4 regions of the Fusicatenibacter faecihominis genome follow, and region 2 is predicted to be linked to each of the others. Evidence: riboswitches for the same ligand, from Rfam matches in the RefSeq annotation. Region 2 holds a riboswitch; each other region holds the start of a gene.

Region 1 (7,441 bases), on a different contig from region 2:
GATGGACCAGATGATATTTCTGGCCGTCTCATCTCCTCCCTTCTGAAAAAGGATAGAGAAGACCTCACCCAGACTCACGGAGACGCTGCCGGCGTTGATATTCCAGAAAATCAGTGCTCCTAAAAGCACTGTCAGGGTAACAAATGAAAAAATATAACGGATTTTTCCTCTTTTTTCCATATTACTCCAATCGATACAGGTAGGTGAGCCCTTCGGGATCGTCCTCCGTCAGCATCCGGTGGATATCCATGATGACATCACCAAGACAGGTCGTTTCCTGGAACATACTCTTGGTCAGGCACCAGACGTTTCCCTCTTTGACCGCCTTGAAATCCTTGAGAAGCGTACTCTTTTTCAGCAGCTCGTCCAGAGAACCCAGCTCGCCGTCAATGGTACTGTTATAAATGATATAATCCGCATCCTTGGCTCCCGCATAGAAATCTTCCATTCCCATGTTCATCGTGGAAAGGCCTTCCTCATCGGTGCCCAGATCGTTGAAAATATACTTTCCACCGGCCAGCTCGATCATTTTCGACACATAATCATTGGATTTCCGCACGTTGGCAGAGCCCATGGAATTGATATAGAAAAAGGCCACGGTTTTTCCCGTGTTCTCGCTGTCTTTGATAGAGTTGAGCTTCTCTGCCTGCTCCTCAAAAACCGCCTCTGCTTCCTCTTCTTTATCCAGCAGGACGCCGTAAAGTTTCACCCACTCGGTCCGGCCTAAGGGGTGACTCTCATAACTGGAATGTTCCACCAGAACCGGAATGCCAAACTCTTCGAGTTTTTCTTTTACTTCGGGATTATGGTAGATCATCGTGGATTCCAAAGCCAGATCACAGTTTTTTGACAGGATCAGCTCATAATCCGGCGCACTGTATTTTCCGGCGAAAACAATGGAACCATCCTCCAGAGCCTGCTTCGCCTCGTCGATATACCAGCCATCCGCTTTCGTTCCGGAAAGACTGATGCTGCCAAGTCCGTCCAGAGCTCGGAAAAAGTCCATCGTGGAAGTTGCCACCAGGTAGATATTTTCCAGAGGCTGATGGATCACGGTGATATCCGCATCCAGACCGTCCGGCGCTTCTTTTCCCTCAGGCACCAGAAGAAACTGGTCGCCGCCTTCAATCGTAATCAGGGCATAATCGCCCTCATAATAATCCACGGCAAACTGATCCGCATACTGAAGCTCCAGACTGTGGTCATATTTGAGTCCTGCCAGATCCTCCTTCGCAGTGTCAGCTCCGGCCGTCTCACTGGTTTCTTCGGCTGCGAAGCTCCGGATGGGAACCAGCGCTGCCGAAGAAGAAAAGATCACAGAAAACCCCAGGACTGCGTTCAGAAGCCATCCTGTTCTTTTTTTCATTTTTATTCTGCCTTTTCCATAGTAGAAGAATCAAACTGCAGGGTGTACTCGATCTCGTGAGGCTCGCTCATAGCTACGGTATCTCCAACGACTTCCATCGGATAATCGAAGCCATCTACCGGGATCTCAAAAGTAGAATTTCCCTCGGTGTTTACCGGCTCGTATTTCTCACCGTCTACCAGCATATAATCATAGTTCGGGCTGCTCCATACGATGGTTGCAGTTGCCTCGCCGTCTTTGATCGTAATGGCTGCCGGAGAATCTACGGTTGCTCTGCCGCTTCCGCCCTCCAGAGTTACCTCTGTCGTGTAATCGCCATCCTCCAGATTCAGATCAGCAACGGTCTTTTTCTCTGCGCCGTCCTCTTTCACCGGATTCTTGACGCTGACTTTGTGGTCGTACCATTTGCCTTTTTTGCCGATGGCTGCCACGGTAAACTCTTCATCAATGGCCGGCACCGGGATATCGAAGCCATAAACCTCCTCAGAAGTTCCGTCTTTATAGGTTACGGTATCTGTGGTCGGCTCCAGAAGCTCTGCGCCGTCTTTTTTCGCATCCTCGGAGGTTCCCATGAAAAGATTCAGGAAGCCTTTGCCGCTTAAAGATATGTGAATGGTCATCTCACCGTCTTTTACCGTCAGAACGCCTTTTCCGTCATTTGCCTCATTGACATGGAACATGGAGCTGTCCGTATCAAACTCTGCGGTGTAGGTGCCATCCTCCAGAACGCCCTCTGCCTCGGTTTCGGTCTCGCTGCCGGTCTCCGTCTCAGCCTCAGATACCATCTCGGTAACAGCTGTCTCGGTTTCGGTCTCTGCTGCCATTGCCACAGGAGCTGCCATCATGGCAGTAGCACAGATCAGTGATAAAAAGAATGTCATGGAACGTTTCATAATCAATTTCCTCCTCTTTTACAACAACTGCCCGGATGTCTTTGAAAACATTCCGGGCAGCTGAGATTTATCCTTTTGTTTGAACGCAGTCGCAAAAGCGGATTGCGAATGTCCGCTTTATTGATTATTTTGCGATAGAATCGATAGCTTCTTTTGTATGCTCTACATAAATCTGCTCAACAGCATCGATTCTTCCCAGTCCTTCGATCTGGCAGTCAACGCTGTCAAATGCTCCGGAAGCCTCGAACTGGCTCTTCCAGGAATCCTCATCATCGCCTGCCATATCGTTGTTAGCGTGGTCACCAGCTACAACCATCAGCGGACGAAGAACAACTTTCTTGAAGCCTGCATCCTGAGCCTTCTTGATAACCTCTTCACAAGCGGTATCTTCCGGCTTACCCTCTACCGTACCGATGAAAGCATTGGTGAATCCAAGCTCTTCCATCTGGGTCTGCATCTGATCATAGGTTACATTTGCAGTATGGGAAGTACCATGACCCATAAATACAAATGCAGTTCCATCCTCAGCTGCTGCTTCCATGCTGTCATAACCGGCTGCTTTTACAGCTTCATCGGTGATCGCCTGGGCAACTGCCTTCTTGTCGTCATTGATAACGGTAGCGTCGTCGCCTACCTCGCCCAGCATCGGCTCTGCGATGGCTACGGACTCAAATTTATCTTTGTAACCGTCGATCGCTTCTACCATCTCGTCGTACTCAGCGCCGTGCATCAGATGAGTCGGCTGTACCACCAGGTTTTTAACGCCATTGTCAACGGCACGCTGAAGAGCCTGATCCATATTATCGATCTTCTCGTCATCTCTTGCCTGTACATGGTTGATGATGATCTGAGCAGTGAATGCTCTTCTTACAGACCAGTCCGGATATGCTTCCTGCAGAGCATCCTCGATGCCCTTGATATCCTCTGCGCGGCTGTCGTTGAAGGAAGTACCAAAGCTTACTACCAGAAGCTCGTTGTCACCGATCTCATCGCCGTTGCGGGGATCGTCTTTGGAAGCGTCGCCGGTGTCACGTCCGAAATACTCCGGGCTTGCCTCTTCACCTTCAACCAGCTCTTTCTGAGCATCGGTCAGCTGATCCCATGCTTCTTTGGCTGCGGTACAGTCTGCATCGGTGGTATCGGTTCTCTCCTGAACATAGATCTTATCGATCAGAGCTGCTACATTATCAGCTGCTGCCTGATCGTCGCTCTCAGAGCCTGCCTCAGTGGCATCCTCAGATGCTGCTTCGGTTGCTGTCTCTGTTACAGCCTCGGTTGCTGCTTCTGTTACAGCCTCAGTGGCTGTCTCGGTCTCAGTCTCGGAAGCATATACGCTTGCGGAACCCATCATTGTGATGGTGGATACACTCATCATGATTGCCAGAGCTTTTACCATTTTGTTTTTCATGTTACTTCTCCTCCTTGATCCAGACACAGATCTTTATGGTCTGACGTCCTGATGTATGTTAATTTTTGCATCAGCGAAAATCATAAGGTACGGTGACATGAAAAAATCCTCTTACACACAGGCAAAAGGATCGCGGGAAAAAGATAAACGGTACAATCAATTACTCGTGATCCGGGATAACTATCCCCGTACCAACATCAGGCAGGTTTCCTGGCTCACAGATCCTTGCCGCAGCCGCCTTCCCGGTTTCCCAGTGACATTCTGGCCTTGACTCCCTGTTTACAGTGACGAGATCGCGCAGGACTTTCACCTGCTTCTCTTTTACCCGTTTGCTGAAAGTTTTCTCTTTTTAAAACGGCACCTGATATTTTCTTATTTAGTTTTCAGCTGTTGGGAGCTGCAGACTGCTATCTGCCACCCTCATGCGTATCATAGCACACTCTTTTTTAAAGTACAAGTGGTAAAAAAATTTATTTCCGCGAGGATCAAATACCCCGTTGCCTGTAGCGGGGTATTTGACTTTCCAACTTAGAAGCCGAGATTATCGTTTACAAGGATCACATGAATCCGGCCTTCGTGACGGAAATATCTCGTGATCAGGAACTGACAGCAGATCGTATCCGGGGATTTGCAGTCGAAGCATTTTCCGGTCTCCTTGCAGGGTGTCTTGACGTCAAATCTCTGGGCATTGGCCGGAGCCGCCACATTTCTGGCCCGCTTCATAGCATCATCGAGGTCCGGACAGACTTTATTCATTCCCACGATAAAGACCACTTTTCTCGGTCCCTGGGCGATACAGGACACGCGATTGGAATTTCCGTCGATATTCACCATGATACCGTCGCTTGTGATGGCATTGGCACTGGAAAGGAAAATATCAGAATCGTAGGCAGCCATAAGACTTTCCCTCGGTGAAAGCTTTGCCCGGTCGATATAATTATAATTGCCCTCTTTCAGCGCTTTGATCAGTCCCACTTCCTGGGCGCTTGCACAGCCGCCCATGCTGATCGTGCTCCCCTCAGGAATCAGTTCCAGAGCCAGCTTCAGCGCTTCCTCCTTATCCGCTGCATAATAGCCGGACATGTTGCGGGATTTCAGACCCTTAATGACGGTTTTCGCGAGGGTTTCGTTTCTTTTTCTTAAGTTCTCATCCATAGGTAGGTTCCTCCTTTTTTCTATTGATATCCTTATCTTACCATAGAAAAAGAGCCTTAGCAAATAGCTAAGGCCCTTAAGTATCTTTTGTTGATGGGTTCGACAGGTTGTTTCTTATTCCCAGCCCTCGAAAGAACGGTTCATAAACGGTCACTGAAGTTCATCAGCACCTCACAACCACAATCCCATTGATTTATATTATACTTTCTTTAGTTAGAAAGTCAATCATTTTTATGACAAAATTTTAAAACCAAATTTATACTTTTCTTTTGCATCTCCATCATAAAGCTTGGCTCTTACATTTTTAGCAAAATCCTTATTTTTAGGCTTCATGGAAGCTGCATATCTCCCCAATGTATTCGGGACAAAGTCTGCCAACTGCAATCCCGCTAAATTATCTGTTTTTGGTACAAAATTTATTTGTTTTATATGATCCTGAATGGTTTTTGACGAATAATATAAAGTTCCCAATGCTTTCAGCTCATAGATTCTCTGCTGTATTTTATCATTTTGCTCTGGCTGCATTGCTTCATAACATATATTCCCCACTGCCTTATTTTTTATTAAGAACTGACAATAGTGTTCTATCAACAATTGAATGGCTATTGTAAATTGATTGTTTAATTTACTCTCCCCATAGCAAGAATATAACACCCTTTTAGCTAAGCACACTCCCAGTACTGATATATCCATATTTTTAAATATCTTTGATAATTCATTATACAGCTGAACTACTTTATGCTTGTCCTGAAAAATATGGTAACACGTTGGTATCATACTCAGTTTTCGTGAATTTAGGCGATTGCTTGCAAAGCTGATATCTTTTTCATGTAATATGTACCTCTCACACCCCGGAATATTTTCCCATACGATTTGTTTTGCTTTATTTAAAACATTTTCTATGTCTGAATAATTGCTGTCTTTTATAATAACTCCGCTCATAACAAAATATTTATCACCAGCGCTGTTAAATGTCTCACTTTCATCTATATACAATGTATACTCTGCCATAAATTCGCCCTCTCTTCAGTGAGTATAAAACTGCTTTATATTTTACCGTATCCCATAGTATCTTTCAATAGTAAAAATTTGCAAACATTATTTTTTATTATATATAAAGTAAAGAATCCTGTGCATTATTCGTGCAAAGGATTCTTCAACTTTTTAAAGCATTATCGACGTTTTCGGTTCATCACCCCGCAAAAAATCACCGCCGCACCGGTGCTTGCCGCGGTAGCCAGAATCGCCGGGCCGGTGATGGCGGCGGGGTTCACGCTGCCGTACTGGCTGCGGTAGGCAATCATCGTGACGGGGATCAGCTGGAGGGAGGAGATATTCATAATAAGGAAGGTACACATTTCCCGGCTGGCGGTTCCGGGAGGCACCGGAGTTCTGCCGAGAAGCCTGCCGCCCCGCCGCTTTTCTTCGAGATTTTCCAGATCTTTCATGGCTTTTAGGCCTGCCGGGGTGGCCGCCATGCCAAGACCAAGGAAATTCGCGATAAAATTCATGGAAATTGACTCATACGCCGGATGATCCGCCGGAATCTCCGGAAAAAGAAAACGGATCAGCGGCCGGATCTTTCCGCAAAGCACATCCGTGAGCCCCGCGTCCTTCGCAATCTCCATCAGTCCCTGCCAGAAAGCCAGAATCCCCGTCATCGTCACGCAGAGCGTCACCGCCTCCCGGGATGCGCTCAAAACCGCGTCCGTGATCTCCTGCATCCGCCCGTTAAATGCCCCATATAAAATTCCAATGAGCTGCATACCGCCCCAGAGCATATTCATAGAAAAAACCTCCGCACGGGATTTTTATATCCTATGCGGAGGTAAGGTAAAATATGGTTTTCACTCATTAACATTCAGCCGGATCTTCAGCACCCCGTCTTCATACCCCACCACAATCTTTCCCCCCATCTGCTCCATCAGCGTCCTGGCGATGGAGAGGCCGAGGCCGGTGGAGCCCCGGGCGGTTTCCACGGTGAAAAATCGGTCGAAGAGCTTTCCCACCTGAACCTCGTCCAGGTCTCTGGCGTGATTGGAAAAGGTAAGCTCGCCGTTCTCTTTTAACTCCACCTTCAGGTCGCCGTCGCTGTACTTGAGGACATTGCTCAGAATATTTCCAAACACCCGGGACAGGGCCTCGCGATTTCCTTTTCGCAAAACCGGCTCCTTGGGAAGATGGATTTCCGGCGTGATCTTTCGTTCAGTGAGGGCTCCGTAAAAGCTCAAAAGACTGGCCTCCAGCACTTCCCGAAGGTCGATCTCGCTGAGCTCGGGCGGCCCGGCAGAAAGCACCACGGTGTAGCGAAACAATTCTTCCGTCAGCTGCTTCATGGCCTCAGTCCTGCCGGAAATGAAGGAGAGATACTGCTCCACCGTCTCGCTTTTTTCTTCCTCCTCCAGAAGCTCCAGGTAGCCGCTGATCGCGGTAAGGGGCGTGCGAAGGTCGTGGGAAATATTCGTCACGGCTTCCTTCAGCTCCCGGTCGCCGTTCTGATAGTTCCGGCGCTGCTCCTTTAGGGTTTTAAGTTCCTCATTGAGTTCCCGAGCCAGCTTTCGGATCTCCGGATTCCGCGTGTCAACGGTGATGAGCCCATTGGTCTCCTCCGTAAGAAGC
Region 2 (7,441 bases):
GGGAAATGAGGCGGCCATGGGTCTTGATATGCTGGAAAATCCGGAGCGTAGAATGGAGGCCAGACTGGCCAGGGACAGCAAAGAGTACACGATTGCAGGACCTTTTGAGCTGAAGCAGGGCGGAACCGGAATGCTGCTCTTCAATCCGATCTATTTCATGAAAGAGGGGAAGGAGACCTTCTGGGGTTTTTCTCTCCTGGTTATCAACTGGGAAAACTTCATCGATGAGATTGAGCTGGATAAACTGGAGGATGTGGGCTACCACTACCGGATCTGGAAGCGGACCATGTCTACCGGGGAGCGGTTTTCCATCGCTCAGTGTCAGGACGGAGGTCTTGAGAATACGATGGAGGTAGCCTGTGAGGTACCTAACGATACCTGGTATTTTGAGATTGTCCCTCAGGGCGGCTGGGTGTCAACGACGCAGGCGGCGGGAGGGTATTTTCTGGTAATTGCGCTGACCATTCTCGTGACGCTGGGTTACTGGCAGTTTGAGCTGCGGCGTTACAGGGACCAGGTGCATGCGGAGGAGCTGGAAAAAGCGGCGAAAGAAGCACAGCTGGCCAATGAGGCAAAAACGCGCTTCCTCTTCAATATGAGCCATGATATCCGGACGCCCATGAATGCGATCATCGGTTTTTCTGAATTGCTGGAAAAACATATGGATGAAAAAGAGCGGGCCAGGGATTATATCCAGAAGATCCGTTCTTCAAGTTCCTTTCTTCTGTCTCTCATCAACTATGTGCTGGAGATGGCCAGAATCGAGAGCGGCAAAGCCACACTGAAAAGGGAAGTGGGCTATTTTGAGGAGCTGAAGGAAGCGCTGAATGCAGTTTTTGAGCCGGCGGTCAGCAAAAAAGGACTGACTTACCGCTGCGAGCTTCAGGTGGAGCATGAATATGTGCGCTGCGACCGGACCAAAGTGCGGGAGATTCTTCTGAATGTTGTGAGTAATTCCATCAAGTATACGCCGGAGGGCGGCAGTGTTTCTGTGTGGATCCAGGAAGAGCCCTGCAAAAAAGAAGGCTGGGGTTCCTACCGTTTTGAGATTACAGATACAGGCATCGGAATGAGTGAGGAGTACCTGCCTCACATTTTTGAAGAGTTTACCCGCGAACGAACCAGTACGGAGAGCAAGGTGACGGGAACCGGCCTGGGGCTTCCCATCGTGAAAGCCCTGACGGAGCTTATGGATGGTTCTATCGAGGTGGAAAGCCAGGTTGGAGCCGGCACGAAGATTATCATACGGCTTCCGTTTGCTCTGGCAGATGGACCGGATCCCGAGCGTGAGAAAGAGAATGGAAGGGCAGATCTTGCGGAAATGCTGAAGGGGAAACGGATTCTGATAGCTGAGGACAACGAGCTTAACGCGGAGATTGCAGTGACGCTTCTGGAGGAATGTGGCCTTCAGGCAGAGTGGACCAGAGACGGCGAGGAATGTGTGGAAACTCTGAAAAAGAAGCCGGAGGATTATTATGACGCAGTTCTCATGGATATCCAGATGCCGAAAATGAACGGCTACGAGGCGACAAAGGCGATCCGGAACCTGCCCGGAACAAGAGGAAAGATTCCCATCCTGGCCATGACGGCCAACGCTTTTGACGAGGACCGGAAGAAAGCTCTGGCAGCGGGAATGAACGGCCATATCGCCAAACCCTTCAAGGTGGAAACCATGCTGGAAGAGCTGGAATTGGCGTTATTATAGAAAAGACCATGTTTTCAGATCAGAAGAGATCCGGGGACATGGTCTTTTTTTGAAATGGAAGGTTACAAAAATATATAAATCCGGCATATTCATGTATAGAAAAAAGCCCCGTAGGCCTGTTATAATAACAGAAAGAAAGGAGTAAAAAATCATGAGAAATGCGATTATTTTTCTGGACAGTGGAGATACGCTGGTGGATGAATCCACCGAGGTGAGAATAAAAGGTGACGTTGTAGATCACGCAGAATTTTTTACGGGAATCAAAGAAGTCCTTTTTCAGCTGAAAAATGCGGGTTTCCGGGTGGCTCTGGTGGCGGACGGCCTGGTGGAATCCTTTGATAATATTTATCAGCAGCACGAGATGGAGACTTATTTCGAGGTGCGCGCAATCTCTGAGACTGTAGGTGTCTGCAAACCAGCCGGAGAAATGTTTAAGACGGCCATGGAGAAAATGAACCTTGAAGAGGCGGACAAAAAGTATATAATTATGATTGGAAATAACCTGGAGCGTGATATCGTCGGAGCCAACCGAATGGGAATTACTTCTGTGCTGGCAGGTTACAGTCCCCGGTACCGGATGAAGCCGGAAAATGAGGAGGAAACGCCGGATTATGTGGTCTGTGATCCCAGTGAGATCCCGGCACTCATCGAGATGCTGGATAAGCAGATGGAGAATAAGAAGCAGTTAGGCTGGTGATAACGGATGGAAGATTATTTAAGAAGGGCGGCAATCTGGCCCGGAGCACCGGTCATTGACGATCCCGAGGGCCTTCTCGGGGAAAAAGTCAACCGGCTGTATATGTTTTCCCATGAACCCATCAACCGTTACTGCAAAAGAGGAGATTTTTTCCAGGAAGGAAAAATGGAAGAACGGAAAAGAAAGTATGCCGCAGCTCTTCATTCTGTGGTACAATAGACCCATCCTGATGTATGGAGGGCAAGTAAATGAAGGATTATGATTTTTTCCCGGGAGAGGGTAAGTTTTACAAGGCAAATCTGCATTGCCATACTGTGATCTCCGATGGAAAACTGACCAAGGAACAGATCAAGGAAGAGTACCAGAAAAGAGGCTATTCCATCGTGGCGTTCACAGATCACCGGACCTACGGCTACCATCCGGAGCTGACGGATGAAAATTTCATCGCGCTGGCAGGTATTGAGGTGGATGTTTCCGAGAATCCGGAAAAATGCGGCGGCTGGCCTCATGCCAAATGCTATCATCTGAATTTCTACGACGAGCATCCGGAGGAGGGAAAAGAGTTCCCGCTGCCGACCTATGTCTACGAGGATATGGCCGGACAGAACGCTTACATAAAGGAGCGGACGGAGGCAGGTTTCCTGTGCTGCTACAATCATCCCTACTGGTCTTTGCAGAATTATGACGATTACAAGGATTTCGAGGGACTCTGGGCCATGGAGATCTACAACCATGGCTGCGAGCACGACGGTCTCTACGGTTTTAATCCCCAGAGCTACGACGAGATGCTCCGGAGCGGGCAGAAGCTTTTCACCGTGGCTACCGACGACAACCACAACATTTTTCCTGTGACAGATTCCATGTGCGATTCCTTCGGCGGCTTTATTCAGATCAAAGCCTCGGAACTGACCTATGAGGCTGTGATCAAAGCCATGAAAGAGGGAAATTTCTATTTCTCCATGGCTCCAGAGATCCACGAGGCGAAGATTGAGGACGGTGTGCTGAAGGTAAAAACTTCTCCGGTGGAGAAAATTTTTGTGGTGACGGACAGCCGTGACTGCTACAAGAAACTGGCTCCGAAAGGGGAGACCATCACGGAAGCAGAGTTTCCGCTGAACGGAAAGGATGCCTGGGTGCGGATCCAGATCCGGGACGGAAAAGGAAAATTTGCGGGAACGAACGCTGTATATCTGAAATAAAAAACACAGGGACCTGAGCAGATGCGCCGGGTCCCTGAACTTATCTATGGAAGGAATGGATCATGAATCAGTTATTAAATGAGATCAGAAAAAAAGACGCGAAAGCCTTCACCCATGGGGGAAAATTTCACGCGGACGACGTGTTTTCCGCGGCCCTTCTCCTGTACCTGAACCCGGAGATTCAGATCAGCAGGGGAAATCAGGTGCCGGAAGATTTTGACGGCATTGTTTTTGACATCGGAAGAGGCGCTTACGACCATCACCAGAAGGACAGCCGGATTCGGGAAAACGGCGTGCCCTACGCGGCCTTCGGCCTTCTCTGGGAGGCGCTGGGGGCGGAGATTTTAGGCGAAGAACTGGCGCTTTCTTTTGACGAGACCTTCGTTCAGCCTCTGGACAATAATGACAACACCGGGGAGAAAAATGAGCTGGCGTCTCTCATTGGCAATTTCAATCCGGCCTGGGACGCGGAGGGAGGCACGGATGAGGCTTTTTTCCAGGCGGTGAGCGTGGCCGGGATGATCCTGGAAAACAAATTTGAGCGCTGCCGCGGAAATGAGCGGGCGGACCGTCGGGTGGAGGAGATCCTGGCGGAACAGGAGCGGGCTATCAAAGCTGGAGAAATCCCCGCGGAGAATCGACAGATTCTGATTCTGCCGGAATTTGTGCCCTGCCAGAAGCATCTCTCCGAGACGGAGATCGCTTTTGTGATCTTTCCCTCCAACCGGGGCGGCTACTGCATCCAGCCTCAGAAACGGGAATATTCCCTGAATTATAAGTGCAGTTTTCCTTCGGCATGGCTGGGCCTGGAAAATGAGGAGTTGGAGGCAGCTTCCGGCATTGCAGGGGCAGTGTTCTGTCACAAAGGCGGTTTTCTCATGACCACGGAGACGCTGGAGGAGGCGGTTCAGGCGGCAAAAATCAGCCTGGCGGAGTTTCACGAGGCTCCGGTTCTCGTAAACTTTGGGGGAGGAGAGGAAGCGGAGGCACTTCTTCAAAAGCTTCCGGGTCTGACGGGAGTGAAGATTGTCCGGATGGCGCTGCCGGAGCTTCCGGAACTTAATGAAGATGGGATTTTCACCGAAGTGGCTATGGAAAAGCAGGAATGGAAGAACCGGATTAAAGCCCAGGTGAAGGCGATTCTGAAAGAAAAGCCCGAGGCGGTCTATGTGGAAGGGGAGGTATTTTACACCTATCCGGTCGTCCATGCCCTGCGGAAAAAACATGTGCCGGTGCTGACGATGATTAAAAAAGAGGAAAGAAAATTACTCATAAAAATACCTTCTGGCTCATGAAAAATAAAATGACAGAATGTTCTTGCATTTTGTTTTTTGTGTGCTATACTACAAAGCAGAGCCGGTCTTTCCGGCGAAAGGAAAAAAGTGAATAGATCGAAGGGAAAAGGGAACGCAGTGTGAATCTGCGGCAGTCCTTGCTGCTGTAAGGGTGACGAATGGTCAATAGCCATTGGCGAAAGCTGAGAAGGAAGACCAGGAGGCTGACCCCGAGCCAGAAGACCTCCCCTTTGATTTTGAGATGTATCCGTTTCAATGGAAGACTGATGCATGTTCCAAAGAGGCGGATGAAGGTCGATCTGACGTCTCTTTTGGTTCTGTGTGTCTGGAAAATTCTTCCAGGCACTTTTTTGTGCTTATAGGGTCGAAAAGTCCTTGCACGCCTGTGCTTGCACAGAGGTGCGCAAGACCTTGAGACCCGCCCGACATGAGCATAAAAGCGGAGCGAAGCTTCGCGATATGCGAATGGCGGGGAGAGGATTGCGGGAGCTGCTTTGCAGCGGAGCAATCCGGTAAGCATTTTGTACCTACTACACCTAGCATTTAAGGAGGAAACAAATGAAAAAGAAGACCGTAAGTCTGCTGCTGAGTCTGGCTATGTGCCTGACCATGCTGCCGGGACAGAGCGTATTTGCAGCAGAGACATCCACAGAGACCGAGACCGAGGCAGCCAGCGAGAGCACTGGCAACCATGTAGAGAATCTGATCGTTGGAACCATCGCAGATCAGAACGTATTCAACTCCCTGACCCAGACCGACGCTTTCGGACGTATGAACTACAATGGCTTTACCCAGGGTGACTTCGTATACCGCGATGAGAACAACAATCTGCAGCCCTATTTCTGGAAATCCTTTGAGATCTCCGAGGATGGAAAACAGATCGATTTCACCATTCCGCTGGATGCCGTATGGCATGACGGCGAGCCGGTAACCATGGATGATGTGGTATTCACCTTTGAATATATGAGAGATGTGAGGAAAAACGGAAGCCTTCAGAATCTTACAGAAGTAAAAGTAACCGGCGATGACAGCGCATCCCTGATCTTCTCCGAGCCGGATGCTTACTACTGGATCAACTCTTCCTGCAACAACAATGCCTGCGTATACGCAAAGCATATCTGGGAAGGCATCGATGATCCGACCACTCTGGACGGACCGGAAGCAGCCATCGGCTGCGGCCCCTACAAACTGGTTTCCTACGATTCCGATGCACAGGTTTCCTACTATGAGGCTGTTCCGGAGAACGATTTCTTAGGCGAGATCACCGTTGATAAAGTAACCGTACAGAGCTATTCTGACGAGACCACTCTGATGATGGCTATGATGAACGGCGAGATCGATACCATGTATAACTATGCAAACCCGATCGACGCTGACGTCATCGACACCGTTCAGGGCACACCGGATCTCGACCTCGGCGAGAGCGATTTCACCGGCTGCTACCAGATGGAGTATGGTAAAGACAGAGCTCCGGGAAATGATCAGGCTTTCCGTGAGGCTGCTTCCTATGCAATCGATTACAATCAGCTGGCAACCACCATCAACGGCGAGTACGGAAAGGTTCCGGGAAAAGGTGTGATTCCGCCTTCCTGCAAAGGATACGACGAGAGCATCGGTTCTCTGGAATTTGACGCTGACAAGGCAGCCGAGATGCTGGATGAAGCTGGCTACAAAGATGTGGACGGCGACGGTTACCGTGAGCTTCCGGACGGAAGCCCGATGGATCTGACTGTGATCCCGCAGTACAGCTCCAAATCCATGGATATGAGAAACCGTATCGCAGAGGTTATCATGAACAGCCTGGACAAAGTTGGCATTAAGAACCATGTGGATAACGACAGCCTTTCCAACAGTGAAGTTTGGGAAGATACCGTTACCAAAGGAAACTATGATATCTCCATCACTCTGACCACTTCCGGAGTGGCTTCCTACAGCACCGCTTTCCGTTACTTCATGGGCGAGCTGAGAGACGGCGAGAGCTCCTGGCTCTGGGGAACCATCCGCGATGACAGCTTCCGTGATACCTATTATGCAATGACTCAGGCTGTCAACGATGATCAGTACGTCGAGAACTGCAAGAAACTGCAGAACTATGTGGCTGATAGCATGTCTGCTGAGGCTCTGTGCTGGGAGACCGCATTCTTCCCCTACCGCACCGATAAATATACCGGATGGGAAAATTATCCCTCCTGGGGTGCTGTTCATGCGACAACCTGGTATCGTCTGACAGCAAAATAATCACAAACGAATGTTTTCCGCCGGGATCCTTTCGGGTTCCGGCGGTTTTTCTGTATGGGTGGGAAAAAGCGAAAGCACAGAACGCCCTGATTCATGTGAAAGGAGAAATCGTTTATGACCCGTCATATCGCACAGAAAATTGCGACGGCCTTTGTGACGATCTTTGTTATCATCACCATCAGCTTTTTTCTGGTACATATCATGCCGGGAGATCCGGTGATCCATCTGGTGGGCCAGGAGGAATACTATTATCTGCTGGATAACGATCCGGAGACCCTGAACAAACTCATTGCCAGGTACGGCCTGG
Region 3 (7,441 bases), on a different contig from region 2:
TCCTCTTTCATTTCCTGATTGAAATCAGCAAAATCAGGGAAGGTTTCGTTGTTCAGGGTGAAATCCTTGTAGCGATCCATGTAGTCGATATCCAGATAAACACTGTCCAGAGGGATCTGAAGCTCCCGGTGCTTTCTTACGACTTCCCGGATTTCATCTTCAGACATATAGCTCCAGCGGCTCTGACCGTAGCCGAAGGCCCATTTGGGAACCACAAAGCTTCTGCCGATGAGCTGGCGGAACTGGTGGATGATATCCTTGACGTCGCTCCCGGTGATGACATAGACATCCAGATTCCAGTCAGAAGCGGTGATCTTCAGTTCGCTGTAACGGGTATATCCGATGTCAAAGGTGAGGATTCCCGGGTAATCGACAAAAATACCAAAGGTTTCTTTTCCGCTCACCACAAAGAAATTGTGGGCGCCGTAAAGGGAGCGGCGGTCTTCCAGATGCTGCGCCTCATCCGAACATTTACTCTGGTAGATCCAGCCGCGCTTGTTGATGCCGCGGACATTTTCGCCCAGGCCATAGACCTTGTCGTTGTCGTCCATGGAATAGGTGAGGGAAAGGGAAGCCTCATCCACAGTCAGGAAAGGAAGAGCGCCGTTTTCAGCAGCGGGTTTCTGAAGAATGGCCTCGGTCTCGATGACATGGCCGTAGGAAAATCTTGAAATCATAATGTATAAACCTCCTTTTTCTGCAGTATAATGCTTTCTTTTGGAAAGTTCTACCGATATTTTGATGAAAAGTTACGGTATTTTGACCAGTTGCTTCCACACTTCCCAATACCCGTTGGGATACATGTGAACGCCGTCGATGGTGAACTCAGCCTTCAGGTTTCCATTTTCATCGGTGAGCGGGGCGTTGAGGTCGAGAAAACCTAAATGATATTTTTCAGCCAGAGCCTCTACGGCCTCGTTGGCCTCATGGATGCGCTCGTTGGTCCGGTAAAAGAACCAGCTGTCGTCGGGAGCGGCGTCGTGGTTGACGGGATAGTAGGCCAGGAGAGTGAGCTGAACGCCGGGAAGGCGGGCGAGAATCTCCTGGACCATTTTTTCATAGCGGGCCATCAGCTCTTCCTTACGGTAATCGGCGGGATTCATGTCATTGGTACCGATATTGAGGAAAATGCGGGCCGGTTTCAGCGCGTAAACGCAGGTTTCCATATGCTCCAGCATTTCCGCAGTGGTGAAACCGCCCACGCCGCGGTTATAAATAATGGAAGAAAGGCCGGCACCCAGTTGAAATTCGTGGACGGGGAACTGCTCCATCAGACTGGACCCGGCGAAAAGGATCTGACCGGGAACAGCGGTTTTGTTGAGGTGGTCGTAACGGGCAAGTTTCAGCGTTTTTTCGGGATCTAAGGGAATACTCATGGGAAAAACCTCCTTATTTAATTGTTTCCGAGAATGATCTGGAGAAGAGCTTTGTTCAGCATCAAGGTCCGGTTCCAGGGATTGAGGATGATGCCATGGATGCCATCGGTGGGGATGGCGGAGGGGAAGAGCTGATCCATATCTGCGAGAAAACCGGACATGACGCTGCCGCCGCCCCGGTTCTGTTCTTCAAAACTGGTAAAAGCCACCCACCAGAGATTGCCATCCGGTGTCTGAATGGTTTTCAGAGCGAGCTGCTCTTTTCCCGCAGACGGCTCTACAGCCAGGATCAGCTGACCGTTCTCCCGCATGCGGCGGCGAAGTACGGTCAGTGCATGGGCCAGAAGCTCCTGGCTGGCTTCCTGCTGGAGGGCCAGAATGGCTGCCTCGATTTTTTCATTTCCTTCAAGACCGGGATCGGTATGGGGAGCGGATGTATCTGTCATGGAAAATACCTCTCTTTTCTGTTGATGCATATGGGTTTATGGAGGAATAGCGGATCTCCACGATCATAGTTTACATGAGTCGAAAAGAGAAAGCAAGCGGCAGATCAAAGCGGATTTCCATATAAAAAACTCATTGCAAACCTTCCTTGTTTATGTTAAGTTTATTAGGACAATGGAACAGGGGATTTGAGTGACTGCCGGATATCGAGAACATTCCGGCAGGGAGAGGGAATCAGGTGGAAATCCTGAACGAACTGGTCACTGTAAGAGAGGAGCCGGATCCTACGGATGTCATTGCGGTCTTACCGTGAGAAGACGGGATCCAGGTGAAGATACTCAGAGTCAGGAAACCTGCTCAGATCCGACAGAAGCGAACTCCCGTAACAGTGGTCTTCTGTCTATAAGAAGGATACTTTTCGATTGCCGTTCTCGAAAAAACATGGCGGATGGGGCGTTCCGGTCCGCACGATCAAAAAACAGATGAACGGAAAAGAGACGGCGGCTGCCGGTAAACATTTTCTGTGCCATCTGCAACAAAAGAAAAGGAGCAGCAACATGAAAAGAAAAGTAGTCGCAGCAAAAATGACAGCCCTGATCCTGGCAGCAGGAATGACCTTCGGAAGTGTATCTTTCGCAGCTGAGAGAAAAGATGCAGAGGCCATCAAAGAGGAGAATCAGGCAACGGAAGCAGTGAGCGAGGGTGAGACCGAAGCAGCAGAGGCTTCAGACTCACAGAAAAAGACAGAGTATCCGGTTACCATTACAACCTATGGAAGTGACGGACTGGAACTTGAGACCACTTATGAAAAAGCACCGGAGAAGGTGCTGGCAGTCTACCAGGGCTGTATCGAAACCCTTCTGGCATTGGGCCTGGAGGATCATATCGTGGCAACCGCAGGACTGGACAATGAGGTTCCCGAAGATCAGAAAGCAGCATTTTCCAAAACAGATTATCTGGATGAGTTCACACCGTCGCTTGAGACCGTGACCATGCTTGAGCCGGATATGATCTTCTCCTGGGGCTCTCTTTTCGGAGACAAGACGCTGGGTGATGCAGCAGGCTGGGTGGAAAAAGGAACCAATACCTACATCAATACGAATACCCGTCCCGGTACCGGTGATGTAAAGTATGCCCGCACACTCGAAAATGAGTATACAGATATCCTGAACATCGGAACGATCTTTGATGTACAGGACAAGGCAGAAGCAATCGTAAATGATATGAAAGATACCATTGCAAAGGTAACAGAGGCAACTGCATCCATTGAAGAGAAGCCGACTGCCCTGATCCTGGAATCCTGGGATGATACCTTTACCAATTACGGAAGTGCAACTCTGGGCGGCGATATGCTGACTCAGCTGGGCGGCGAGCTGGCAAACCCGGATGCTTCCAGCGTAGGAAAAGAAGATGTGATCGCAGCAAATCCGGATGTGATCTTCGTCGTTTATATGCCTTATTCCGGAGATGATCCGGAGACCGTAAAGCAGGAGAAACTGGATGTGCTCCTCAAGGATGAAGCTTATCAGAGCCTGGATGCCGTAAAGAACGGCCGTGTGGTTCCGATCATGCTCAGTGAGATGTATGCCAGCGCAACCCGCACCAAAGACGGAATCGTGAACTTTGCAGAGGGTCTGTATCCGGATATCGATCTGGGTATCGAGTAAGGAGTTAAAAAGTGAAAAAAAGTGACAGCGGACGCGGTAGACGGGTGGGCCTTTCCACCGTCGGTTTTACCACAGTCCTCATCGTACTGCTGGCGCTGCTAGTGTTTTCCGTTCTGGCTTCGATCACCTTCGGAAATGCCGATCTTTCTGTGAAGGAAGTCTACAGCGTCGTTGCCTATGAACTTTTTCATATTCGAAAATTTTCAGATTTTGCAGAAGGAGCTGTCCATGACGTGGTATGGATCATCCGGTTTCCCCGGGTGATCCTTGCCCTTTGTGTGGGTATGGGACTGGCAGTCTGCGGCGTGGTCATGCAGGCCGTGGTGAAAAACCCGCTGGCAGATCCTTATGTTTTGGGAATCTCTTCCGGCGCTTCTCTGGGAGCCACGATCGGCGTCCTTTTTGGCTTCGGAGCCCTTTTTGGAGCCAATTCCGTGGGTGTAATGGCGTTCCTGGGAGCGATGGGAACGTCTTTCCTGGTTCTTTTTATCGCAAATATCGGCGGAAGATCCAATGCGGGCAAGCTGATCCTGGCCGGAATGGCTGTGAGCTCCGTCTGCTCTGCGATCGGAAATTTTGCCATTTATATTGTAAATAATAAAAACGCCACTTCAGAAATCATGTTCTGGACGATGGGAAGCCTGGCCGGAGCCAAATGGCAGCGGGTGGGCGTGCTTCTTCCGGTGGTGTTCATCGGAACGCTGATTTTCTGGTCCCAGTTCCGGAATCTGAACCTGATGCTTCTGGGAGATGAGGCCTCCATCACACTGGGAACGGACCTTCACCGGGCGAGAAACCTCTATATGATCCTGTCCTCCCTGATGGTTGGTTTTGCCGTTTATGCGGCGGGAACCATCGGTTTCGTGGGCCTGATCGTGCCCCATGCGGTGCGGATGATTTTCGGAACGGACCACAGAAGACTGGTGCCCCTCTGCGCTCTGGTGGGAGCCATTTTCCTCATCTGGGCGGATGTAGGCTGTCGTGTCATCCTGAAAAATTCTGAGATGCCCATCGGTATCCTGGTTTCCATCATCGGTGCGCCCTGCTTTATCTATCTGATGGTACGTCGGTCTTACGGATTCGGAGGTGGCAGAGGATGAATGTAAAAGCAGAAGACATCAAACTGTCCTACGGAGCGGAAGCAATCCTGAAAGGTGTTTCGATGGAGGCTGGAAACCGGGAATTTGTGGGCCTGATCGGTCCCAACGGAAGCGGGAAATCCACGCTTTTGAAGTGCGTTTACCGCGTGCTCTCCCCGGACAAGGGAGCCGTTTTTCTGGATGGAAAGCCTTTGAAGGATATGAATTACAAGACTTCCGCCAGAAGCCTGGGCGTGGTAGCCCAGCACAACTATTATAATTTTGATTTTTCTGTGCGGGAAGTGGTCCTCATGGGCCGTTCCCCGCACAAGAAAGCGCTGGAGCGGGATAATGCCGAGGATTACGCGATTGTGGCGGAAGCCTTAAAGACCGTTGGAATGGCTGAGTTTGCGGACCGGAGCTTTTCGACGCTCTCCGGCGGTGAGCAGCAGAGGGTGATTCTTGCCCGGGCCCTGGCCCAGCAGACCCCCTGCCTCATTCTGGACGAGCCCACGAACCATCTGGACATTACCCATCAGCTTCAGCTTTTGAAGATCGTGAAAAAACTGGATGCCACGGTAATTTCCGCCATCCATGACCTCAATATTGCGGCCATGTTCTGCGACCGGATCTATGTGCTGAAAAATGGTGAGATCGTCGCTCAGGGTACCCCGCGGGAGATCCTGACCCGGGAACTGATCCGGGAGATCTACGAGGTGGAGAGCGATATCGTGGAGGACAGTAAGGGAAATATGCATATTTTATTCTATTGATACCAGGGGCAAAAGCTCGAAAAGTCGTTCTTGCTTGCACGATAAGACTTTTGAGCTTGGGCCTCGCCAAATATGAGATGCAGAACATCCAGTGAATGTTCGTTTTGCACCGACCGAAACGGAGTGTAGATAGTAGCGATTTACGCAGTAAATCAGCGGATTTCGAATGTTTGGCGGATTGCGGGAGCTGCGTAGCAGCGGAGCAATTCATAGGTGATATTAGGAGGGCGCTTTTTGGGAAAAGGCGCCTTGTACAGTGAATATTAAGTAACTGCCATATTGACTTGTCTGCAAAAAAGAAAGGTTAGGGATACATAATGAAAAAAATTGCTATGTTAAATTGCCTCAATTCCAATAAAGTCTGTGCGGGGGCAGCCTGTTTTACCGCGTTCAATAAGCGGATCAGAAGCTTTGAAAGATACAAAGGAATGGATGTGGAAGTAGCAGCCTTTATGCGCTGCAACGGCTGCGGAAACGATCCCGACGAAGACGACGGCATGAAAGAAAAAGTAGAACGCATGAAACAGGAAGGTGTGGAGACCGTCCATGTGGGACTCTGCACGAAAAACAAAGAAGGTGTGCGCTGCAAGAACGTGGCAAGGATCATGGAGATGCTGGAAGAAGAAGGCATTGAAGTGGTCGATGGAACACACTGAATCGAGAAGGCGTGTGTGTGCTGGCAGTGCTGGCAGGTTTCTTTTCGGTACTGATGATTGAAAATATGGATCAGAACATGAAGGTGGATGATCCTGCAGGACTCTGTTCGATCTTTGGCGTTGCCGGGATTCTGGGCCTTCTGGCTGTGGGCATCTCCTCCACAGAGGGCGGACTGGCCCATGGAGGCGGCATTCTGCTTCTGGCCGTTCAGCTCCTTGCCGGCATCTGGGCTTTCGCCTTTGCAGGAGCCGGAACAGCCCTGGTTTTCTGGCTTCTGAAAAAGGCCTGACGCCTGAGACTGACAGCAGCGGAGGAGATCGAGGGAGCAGATATCAGTGAGTATGGAATCATGAGCGTTTATCATGATTTTGCCATGAATATTGATACGATGGACTGGAGCGACGCTTATCTGGAAGCCCAGACCGACGGACGGAGAGAAGAAGTAGAGCTTCATAAACCGTATGTGTACCCGCCGATCGAAGAAGCGCGCCAGCCTCTCACAAAGATTGAGATTATTGCCCGGAAAGAGAAACTTGAAAATCTCAAGACCGCTTTGAACGATATCGGAATTACGGGAATGACCGTATTTCCTGTGACCGGCTGCGGCGTCCAGAAGGGATACAATGAGTTTTACCGCGGTGTCCCCGTGGCAGTCCAGCTCCGGGCCAAGATCCGGGTAGAAGTGGTAGTGGCGAAAGTACCTGTGGACGAAGTGGTCAACACGGTAAGAAGAGTTTTGTATACAGGACATGTGGGAGATGGAAAGATCTTTATTTATACACTGGATGATGTGGTAAGAGTACGCACCGGCGAGAGCGGGTATGATGCGATGCAGGGGGCGTCTTCCGAGTAAAGAATATTGCAGGGGGAAAACCATCGGAGTCTTGCAGTCCACGATCACATTTCTGATACAGAGAATCCCCCGGATAGGAAAAAATCTCTGGTATAAAAGTAGAATTACCTTGAAAAATATCAAAAAAGCGGATAAAAAGAGGAAATTTTCAAAATTAAAAATAATCAAAAAAACTGAAATTTATATCCCTGGGGGGAGCTTGTGGCTGTTTGAAAGATCAAGTATGATAAAAACATGTCAAGTACGTCATACCTCCAAATCAAACTGATGTATTGGACAAACTTAAAGTACAGCAAGTATATTTAAAGTTTCCCAAGACGTTGAGGCATATCCTGATTTATAAAAGGATATGTCTCTTTTTATGAGAAAGTATATAAAATTTTCAGGAGCAGACAGATGGAAAATTTGGAACAGAAGGAAATAGACCGCTACTGGTCGGATGGTGCAGAAAATTACAGCTGGATCATCGACGATGAATTAAGCAGCTTCCGGGTGAAAAAGTGGACAAAAAAAATCACGGAAAATATTTCTTCCAGCCAAAAACCAAAAATCCTTGACGCGGGCTGCGGGCCAGGTTTTTTTACTATTATAT
Region 4 (7,441 bases), on a different contig from region 2:
TTATTCCGCTCGCGGAAATGGACAGCCAGCGTCACCTCTGCAAATTTGGTACACATGCCGAAAGCGGCAGAACACCACATCCAGAAGATGGCTCCCGGGCCGCCGATGGCAATCGCTCCCGCCACTCCTGCGATATTTCCGGTTCCCACTGTAGCGGCCAGAGCCGTGCAGACTGCCTGGAAAGGCGTCATGGAACCGTCTGAAGCATCCTTTTTCCGAAACATCCGCCCGATCGTGGTACGGATGGCATAAGGAAATTTCCGGATCTGCAGAAATCCCGTGCGAATACTTAAGAACATACCCACGCCAAGAATGCAGATCATGGCAGGAACACCCCAGATAAAATTGTTGACCGCATTGTTCACGGCCATTATGATTTCAACCATTTTTCTGTTTCTCCCTTTTCTTTTGTTTTCCCCGCGTTGCTGTAAACAGCTGACGCGTCAGATTCCTAAATTAGTATGTTATCACAAAAGAAAAAAGATGACAAGCCCGGATATGTCATCACCCGGGCTCGTATCTGTTCTCTCTGTGATATTTTTCTTTCTCTTTGTACATCTGATGATCCGCCGTCTTGGTCAGCGCTTCCAGATCCATGGTCTCCTCTTTCCAGACGAAGCCCGCGGAAATGCTCACCTCTTTTTCCTTCATTTTCGCATAGACGGTCTTAAGCTTCCTGAAGAACTCCTCTTCCTCCATGCCCACGGCAATAACAACAAACTCGTCCCCGCCAATGCGGAAGGCTTTCTCCGGGAAGGAAGTCTTAATGACTGCCGCCGCATTCCGGATCAGCTCATCTCCTGCCTCATGACCTTTCTGATCGTTGACCTTTTTCAGACCGTTCAGATCGATGAAAGCCACTCCGACTTTTTCCACATGCCGGTTCTTGTAGCGCTCCAGAACCTCAATATATTTATTTCGGTTAAAAAGCTCTGTCAGCATATCCCGGTAGCTCAGATATTTCAGTTTTTCCTGCTCTCTTTTCCGGGTGAGGCTGTCGGTGACAAAGAACTGAAGCGAAGCCAGCAGAGTCTCATCGCTGTAGTGCTTCCTGGGATTGTCCACGCCCATGAAGCCGACGATTTTTTCATCTCTTAAAAGAGGAACAGCCAGCAGGCGGTTGATATCCTGCATTTTCAGGATCTCATAGTGGGGCGTTCCTTTTTCTAACTCCAGATCCGGAATATAGTATACATTTGACTCCTCAAATTTCTGCATCCAGATGGAGATCACCTCCACAGGAATCCCCTGAAGGTTCTCCTGCTGCTCCGTCACCTGATCTTTCACATACTCGTAGGTGTTCGTCAGGATTCCCTGGTCCGTATCCAGTTTGAAAATGTAGGTCCGGTCTGCGTCAAAGTAATCGTTGATGATCTCCAGCAGATGATGAATTGCCTTATCTACATTCACGCTCGAGGAAAGCGCTTTGACGCAGCGGTTCAGAATCGTGGCGATCTCCAGACGTTCCTCGGTCTGGGCCTTGCTTTTTGACATTTTTTCGAGTTCTTCACTCTGCTCCTCCATGGCTGCAACATAGATCAGCACCATAGAAAAACTGATGGCTATACTGACAAGAGAAGCTTCATAATGGAAAAACTGCACCAGCGCCGCCAGAGTCGGAAGAATAATATAGGAACTCATAAACAGGAAATCTCTCCGACGGATCCGCTTCCGATACTGAACCAGCAGAGTAAAATCAAGCAGCATACCGCTGGCCGGAAGCACCATGGCGAGCAGACAGGTGGAAGTTCTGTGATAAAGATTTGTCTCGTCAATAGTATAATAGAGATGCGTAAACTGCGATACAACCACCAGAAAGGCGGCAAAAAATCCAATATACGATACCAGTCTGTATCTTTTATTCTGCTTCCGCTCTTCCGGAGGCATCAGGTGACAGCCGACATACCAGTTGAAAAAGACAAGGACGAGATCTGAAGTCAGAAACAGCAGAAAGTTGCTGATCCGTACCATCCACCAGGCCGTTTTTCCAGGTCGGCCATCGAAGGCCCAGGCAAAAGCCTCACTGCTCAGAAACAGGGCTGTAAAGAGCTGCATATGCAGCATCCATCTCTTTTTCTCCCGGTTGTAATTTTTATCTTTCCCCATACACCAGGCTGCCAGAAGGCAGAAAAGGCTTCCCCACATAAGGACTGTAGTATGGGCCATATGATGATCCGGCACCGTTATTTCCTCCGTTTTTTACGTTAATGATACTTTCTTTCAATGAGTTTTCCATAGCATGCCGCCAACACCTGCTGAAACAGCGTTCCGATCATCACAGGAAACAGAACCTCCCCGGGAAAATAAGCCGCCGCAATCACGGCCCCCGCGCTGATGTTCCGCATGCCGGAGCCATAGACCATGGACACCGCCGTCTCCCTCTCTCCTCCAAAAAACCGGGACAGAAACCAGCCGATAGCATAACCCGAGGCCGCCAGCAGGAGAATTGCCGCCGCCACAAGAACACGCTGGGGCGTCAGATCCCGCACATAGGGAGCGACCTTCGATGAATTAGAGGTCACGACGAAGATCAGACACATTTTGGAAAAAGGTGCCAGCTTCGACGGCCATTCTTTCCGCACTCTTCCATGAGTCAGCTCGTTGAGACTCATCGCCGCCAGCGCCGGAAGGGCTATCATAAAAAGAAGTTCCCGCATCATGCCCGCCGCATCCATGGATACCCGGGAACCAACAAGGAGCTGAAGGGTCGCCGGAATCAGAAAAGGTGCCAGAAGGGTGTCAGCGATGACCAGAGACAGGGACAGCGGGCTGTTTCCGCCGTAAATCGTCACCCACATAAGGCCGACCACGGCTGTAGGCACGGAAAATTCCAGCACCATACCCGTGATGAGGTCGTCATTTCCCGGAAAGAGCAGGTGTCCCAGGCCGCAGGCCAGAACCGGCAGCAACACATGGAGCACGCCGAGACAGGCCAGCAGGGGAAAAGGCCGCTTCAGCACCCGGGCCATATCGTGAAAATCCGATTTCAGAGCTCCCGTGAAGGTCATAAAGGCAAACACCAGGGAAACATAAGGCAGCCCATGCTTCGCGACATCCGGAAAAAGCACACCAAAAAGAAGACAGGCCGGTGTAACCAGCGCCATCCATTTTTCTATAAATTGATTAAATTTACTGAGCATATTTCTTTCTTCCTTAATATATATTTTTTATGATACGATGAATCTGGAAAAAAGGCAAGAAAAAAAGACCTCCGGGGAACATCTTCGGCGATATTCCCCAAGGTCTTTTCGTTTTCAGGTCAGATGTCTGCAGATTGCCTTAGCGGCTGATATGGAAAGCTTTTTTGCCCGGATAAACGGCAGACGCGCCCAGTTCCTCCTCGATGCGGAGCAGCTGATTGTATTTTGCCACACGCTCACTTCTGCTGGGAGCGCCGGTCTTGATCTGGCAGGTGTTCAGTGCAACAGCCAGGTCTGCGATTGTGGTGTCCTCAGTCTCACCGGAACGATGAGAGGTAACAGCGGTGTAGCCTGCATTGTGGGCCATCTTGATAGCTTCCAGAGTTTCGGATACGGAACCGATCTGATTCAGTTTGATCAGGATGGAATTTCCGCAGCCAAGAGAAATTCCTTTGGAAAGACGCTCAGTGTTGGTAACGAAGAGGTCATCTCCTACCAGCTGAACCTTGCCGCCCAGCTCTCTGGTCAGCACCTGCCAGCCTTCCCAGTCTTCCTCATCCAGGCCATCCTCGATGGAATAGATCGGGTATTTCTCACAAAGCTTCTTCCAGTGCTCAACGAGCTCTGCAGAAGTATATTTCCTGCCGCATTTCGGAAGGATGTACTCGCCCTTCTTCTCGCCCTTCCACTCACTGGAAGCAGCGTCCATAGCCAGAACGAAATCTTTACCCGGCTCGTAACCGGCTTTTCGGATAGCTTCCAGAATGCACTCGATAGCTTCCTCGTCACTTCCAAGGTCCGGAGCGAAACCACCCTCATCACCTACGGAAGTAGCCAGTCCTCTGGATTTTAAGAGAGCTGCCAGTGCGTGGAACACCTCGGTACACCATCTGAGTCCCTCACGGAAACTCTCTGCGCCAGCAGGCATAATCATGAACTCCTGTACATCTACGGTGTTTGCTGCATGAGCGCCGCCGTTCAGGATGTTCATCATCGGAACCGGAAGACGGTTGCCGTTTACGCCGCCCAGGAAACGGTACAGGGGAATCTCCAGTGCGGTTGCTGCTGCTCTGCAGCTTGCGATGGATACAGCCAGGATCGCATTAGCGCCCAGGTTGGATTTATCCTTGGTTCCGTCTGCTTTCAGCATTGCTGCATCTACTGCATAAATATCAGAAGCATCCACGCCTTTCAGCACGTCGTTGATGACAGTGTTGATATTGTTCACTGCCTTGGATACTCCTTTTCCTCCAAAACGTTCTTTATCTCCATCACGCAGCTCCAGAGCCTCGAACTCACCGGTGGATGCTCCGCTGGGAGCAGCTCCTCTTCCGATGGTGCCGTCTGCCAGATAAACTTCCGCCTCAACGGTGGGATTGCCTCTGGAATCAATGATCTCTCTTCCGATTACTTTTTCAATGGATAAATGTTTCATCTTTATTTCGATCCTTTCTCCATGCACCCTCCCACCCTTGCTCAGGGGGCGGAAGGAGTCTGCATGATTTATTCACAGTAAGTTAGGTTTTTCTAACCATGGTTAGCTTATCATAACTTTCTGCGAAATGCAAGAGAAATCCCGGAACATAATTGAGAAAGTTTGCGTAACAAGTATTTTTGTATAGCAAAACAGCAGCACCATAACGGCGCTGCTGCTTTTTTTACATCGAAAGAACAGATGCGGAATTTCTGTTCTTAAGAAGGAGGTATTGTTCGTGTATATTAATATGCTCGAGATGCATACAATCATAATCATAAATAAAAACTGCCTGCCTACCCATGGCTGACATCTCTGAGACACCTGCGGAATAGTGTCCGATTGGATGTTTGACTTTACTCGGAAGCCCATCTCAAATACCAAGCAGGTTTCCTGACTTACAGATCGTTACACCGGCTCCCCTTCTCACATTTAATATGGGTAATGCAATGGGATCATTGAGCGGTATTCCCTGTTTACAGTGACCGGATCGTCCAGGATTCTCACCTGGTTCCCTCTTCAGACAGTAACTGCGGAATTGTACTGCCTGCACTTGATACTGCAATATTAAATTACACTAACAACATTATAGACTTAAAAAGGGAGGTTGTCAACCCCCCCTTTTTCTAATAAAATTGATTCTATTTTGTAATTTTTGCTTTTGTGGAAAGTCCTTTGCTGCGAAGCAGTTTTTTGTAGGTGTTAACTTTGTTCTTCGGTACCTTCACCACCAGCTTTTTGTAATTGTTTTTTCCCATATTGGTGAATGCCTTGCTTCCGATTTTTTTGGAGGTCAGTTTCTGCGTCTGGATCGTAAAGGAAACCATTTTTACGTCATTACAGAAAGCCTTGCTTCCGATTTTTTCTACTCTTGCCGGAAGCGTCATTTTCCGAAGGGAAACACAATTTGCAAAGGACAGGTTTCCGATCGTTTTGACATTTTTGCCAAGAACAACCGTTGTCAGTTTCCCGCAGCCGTAGAAGGCTTTCGAACCGATGGTCGTTACACGGCTTCCCGTTTTAACTGTAGTCAATGAGGTGCAGTTCTGGAAAGCTCCTGCTCCGACCGTGGTTATATAACCGGAAATGGTCACTTTTTTCAAGTTCTTATTATTTTTAAAAGCACCGGCAGCGATGGAGGTCACCCGATAAGTTTTTCCATTGAACTTCACCGCGGACGGGATCGTAACCATGGAAGCATTTTTATTTTTCAGCTGTTTCAGTTCTACCGTACTTGCAGTTTTCACTTTATAGACATTCTTTGTTTTGCTGTCGGTCTTCACAGTTCCCGGCTTTAAAGCCATATTGGAAGCCGATGGTTTCTGCTCGGATGGTCTCTGACCGGACGGCTTCTGATCCTGGCCGGTGGAAGCGGCTGCTTTGATCTCAAAAGTCAGACGGATGCTTCCGTAATAAGACTCGTTTCCGCTGATCGTCAACTTTGCCGTTCCTACCTTCTTGTTATTGGAATAAGAAAGGCTGTAGTCTTCTCCTGCTTTCAGTGTCTGGCTGCCAAGCTTTACTGTTACAGCCGGCGTGATTGCCTTTCCGGTGTAAGTATAGCTTGCATTGAGACCGCTTACCTTGGCTCCGGAAAGATCGATCTTATAGCGGAGTGCATTTTTCTTCGCGTACTGGACCGCATAGGAATTGTATGGCGCATAGATCGTTCCTGCCATCACATGGCTATAATTGCCAATCCAAAAATATCCTGTCCAGGTGATATCCTCGCCGATCTTTGTCACACTGGCCGGAATGGTCAGTTTTTCCAGATCATCACAGCCGTAGAACGCCTCTTTCCCAATGCTTTTAAGCCCTGGTTCGATCTCGATCTCTTCCAGATTGGTAAAATACGGAAATGCTCTTTCCGGTATTTCCGTGATACCAGAGCAAATGACCACTTTTTTTACTTTACTCTGGATCGCATGCCAGGGACCCTGCTGCGTATAGGAATATCCGTCACCCGAAGAAGCAACCGGAAAGCGGTAGCGATCCTCCGGATCCAGGAAGAGTGCACCGTTTCCATAAACAGTCAGTACGCCATTTTGAAGTTTCCAGCCGACCCCTTCTCCTGCCACATGGTACATTTTTTTAGTTGTATTTCCGGTATTGCTGTCAATGGAATAAAAATCCACCATATTTTTATTGGAGGCATAATAAACGACTTTTTCGCCTTTTACAACCGGCTGACAGCCGCTGATCGGAGCTCCTGTGGTATATTCCTGGCTGATCCGGTTTCCTTTTCCATCAATGAAAACATAATGGAGTGTACTGCCAGCCAGAGTATCCTCTTCCGTTCCGCTTCCTTCTGTCTCATCGTTGTATTCTTCCCAGGAAACCATAAAGCGGTTGTCATTCACCTTTGTGATTTTAACGCCCATAAAGGCTTTTCCGGATTCTGTATAATTGGTCAGTGAAATTACTTTTGTCGCTTCCTCTGTGAAATCATCCAACGGAGTCACGGTAAGATAAATATTCATGGGAAGATTATTTTCTCTTGCCGTGTCATACTTTGTCTGATCAATGGAGGTTCCCAGACCAAGAACAGATGTATCCGAAACTTCCATGGCATCTACGCTGGCATAACAGGGAAGCGCCCAGGAAGAGGTACGGTTTCCTCCGTACTGATACACCGAGATCCGTTTCCACTGCTTTGCTGCCGTATCATACCTGGAAAGCGTCGTGCAACGAGAACCTTCACTCTGCTCCAGAAGATAAAGCTGGTTATCTCTCACTTTCACATACTGCGCAAAAGAATGCCAGAGATCATTATCAATGATCTCACCCGTCATGGTTTGCTGATCCACAGCGATCACCAAAAGTCCCT

The links. A riboswitch is a leader RNA that binds a small molecule or an ion and turns the genes downstream of it on or off. The one in region 2 is predicted to bind cobalamin.
Region 1: linked by a shared signal. The riboswitch ahead of LKD71_RS11070 (sirohydrochlorin cobaltochelatase) and the one ahead of LKD71_RS05210 (ABC transporter substrate-binding protein) in region 2 are both predicted to bind cobalamin.
Region 3: linked by a shared signal. The riboswitch ahead of LKD71_RS11985 (ABC transporter substrate-binding protein) and the one ahead of LKD71_RS05210 (ABC transporter substrate-binding protein) in region 2 are both predicted to bind cobalamin.
Region 4: linked by a shared signal. The riboswitch ahead of eno (phosphopyruvate hydratase) and the one ahead of LKD71_RS05210 (ABC transporter substrate-binding protein) in region 2 are both predicted to bind cobalamin.

What each region holds. Positions count from the first base shown of each region.
Region 1 covers NZ_JAJEPR010000018.1:20,266-27,706, reverse strand. Annotated here, with positions in the region: gene LKD71_RS11085 (FecCD family ABC transporter permease) at 1-180, opposite strand, end outside; gene LKD71_RS11080 (ABC transporter substrate-binding protein) at 182-1,366, opposite strand; gene LKD71_RS11075 (hypothetical protein) at 1,369-2,259, opposite strand; gene LKD71_RS11070 (sirohydrochlorin cobaltochelatase) at 2,384-3,667, opposite strand; cobalamin riboswitch at 3,851-4,047, opposite strand; gene LKD71_RS11065 (lactate utilization protein) at 4,196-4,822, opposite strand; gene LKD71_RS11060 (DUF3800 domain-containing protein) at 5,054-5,833, opposite strand; gene LKD71_RS11055 (nucleoside recognition protein) at 5,995-6,609, opposite strand; gene LKD71_RS11050 (sensor histidine kinase) at 6,670-7,441, opposite strand, start outside.
Region 2 covers NZ_JAJEPR010000006.1:54,032-61,472, reverse strand. Annotated here, with positions in the region: gene LKD71_RS05235 (ATP-binding protein) at 1-1,705, shown strand, start outside; gene LKD71_RS05230 (HAD family hydrolase) at 1,857-2,402, shown strand; gene LKD71_RS05225 (hypothetical protein) at 2,409-2,621, shown strand; gene LKD71_RS05220 (PHP domain-containing protein) at 2,651-3,601, shown strand; gene LKD71_RS05215 (MYG1 family protein) at 3,664-4,896, shown strand; cobalamin riboswitch at 4,940-5,141, shown strand; gene LKD71_RS05210 (ABC transporter substrate-binding protein) at 5,455-7,134, shown strand; gene LKD71_RS05205 (ABC transporter permease) at 7,249-7,441, shown strand, end outside.
Region 3 covers NZ_JAJEPR010000021.1:13,141-20,581, reverse strand. Annotated here, with positions in the region: gene LKD71_RS12000 (glycoside hydrolase family 31 protein) at 1-677, opposite strand, end outside; gene LKD71_RS11995 (GDSL-type esterase/lipase family protein) at 750-1,376, opposite strand; gene LKD71_RS11990 (SseB family protein) at 1,394-1,822, opposite strand; cobalamin riboswitch at 1,994-2,195, shown strand; gene LKD71_RS11985 (ABC transporter substrate-binding protein) at 2,378-3,487, shown strand; gene LKD71_RS11980 (FecCD family ABC transporter permease) at 3,499-4,587, shown strand; gene LKD71_RS11975 (ABC transporter ATP-binding protein) at 4,584-5,339, shown strand; gene LKD71_RS11970 (CGGC domain-containing protein) at 5,657-5,995, shown strand; gene LKD71_RS11965 (hypothetical protein) at 6,013-6,285, shown strand; gene LKD71_RS11960 (P-II family nitrogen regulator) at 6,346-6,849, shown strand; gene LKD71_RS11955 (class I SAM-dependent methyltransferase) at 7,246-7,441, shown strand, end outside.
Region 4 covers NZ_JAJEPR010000004.1:96,966-104,406, reverse strand. Annotated here, with positions in the region: gene LKD71_RS03515 (alanine/glycine:cation symporter family protein) at 1-386, opposite strand, end outside; gene LKD71_RS18280 (diguanylate cyclase) at 505-2,181, opposite strand; gene LKD71_RS03505 (bile acid:sodium symporter family protein) at 2,205-3,140, opposite strand; gene eno (phosphopyruvate hydratase) at 3,280-4,575, opposite strand; cobalamin riboswitch at 4,981-5,186, opposite strand; gene LKD71_RS03495 (leucine-rich repeat domain-containing protein) at 5,256-7,441, opposite strand, start outside.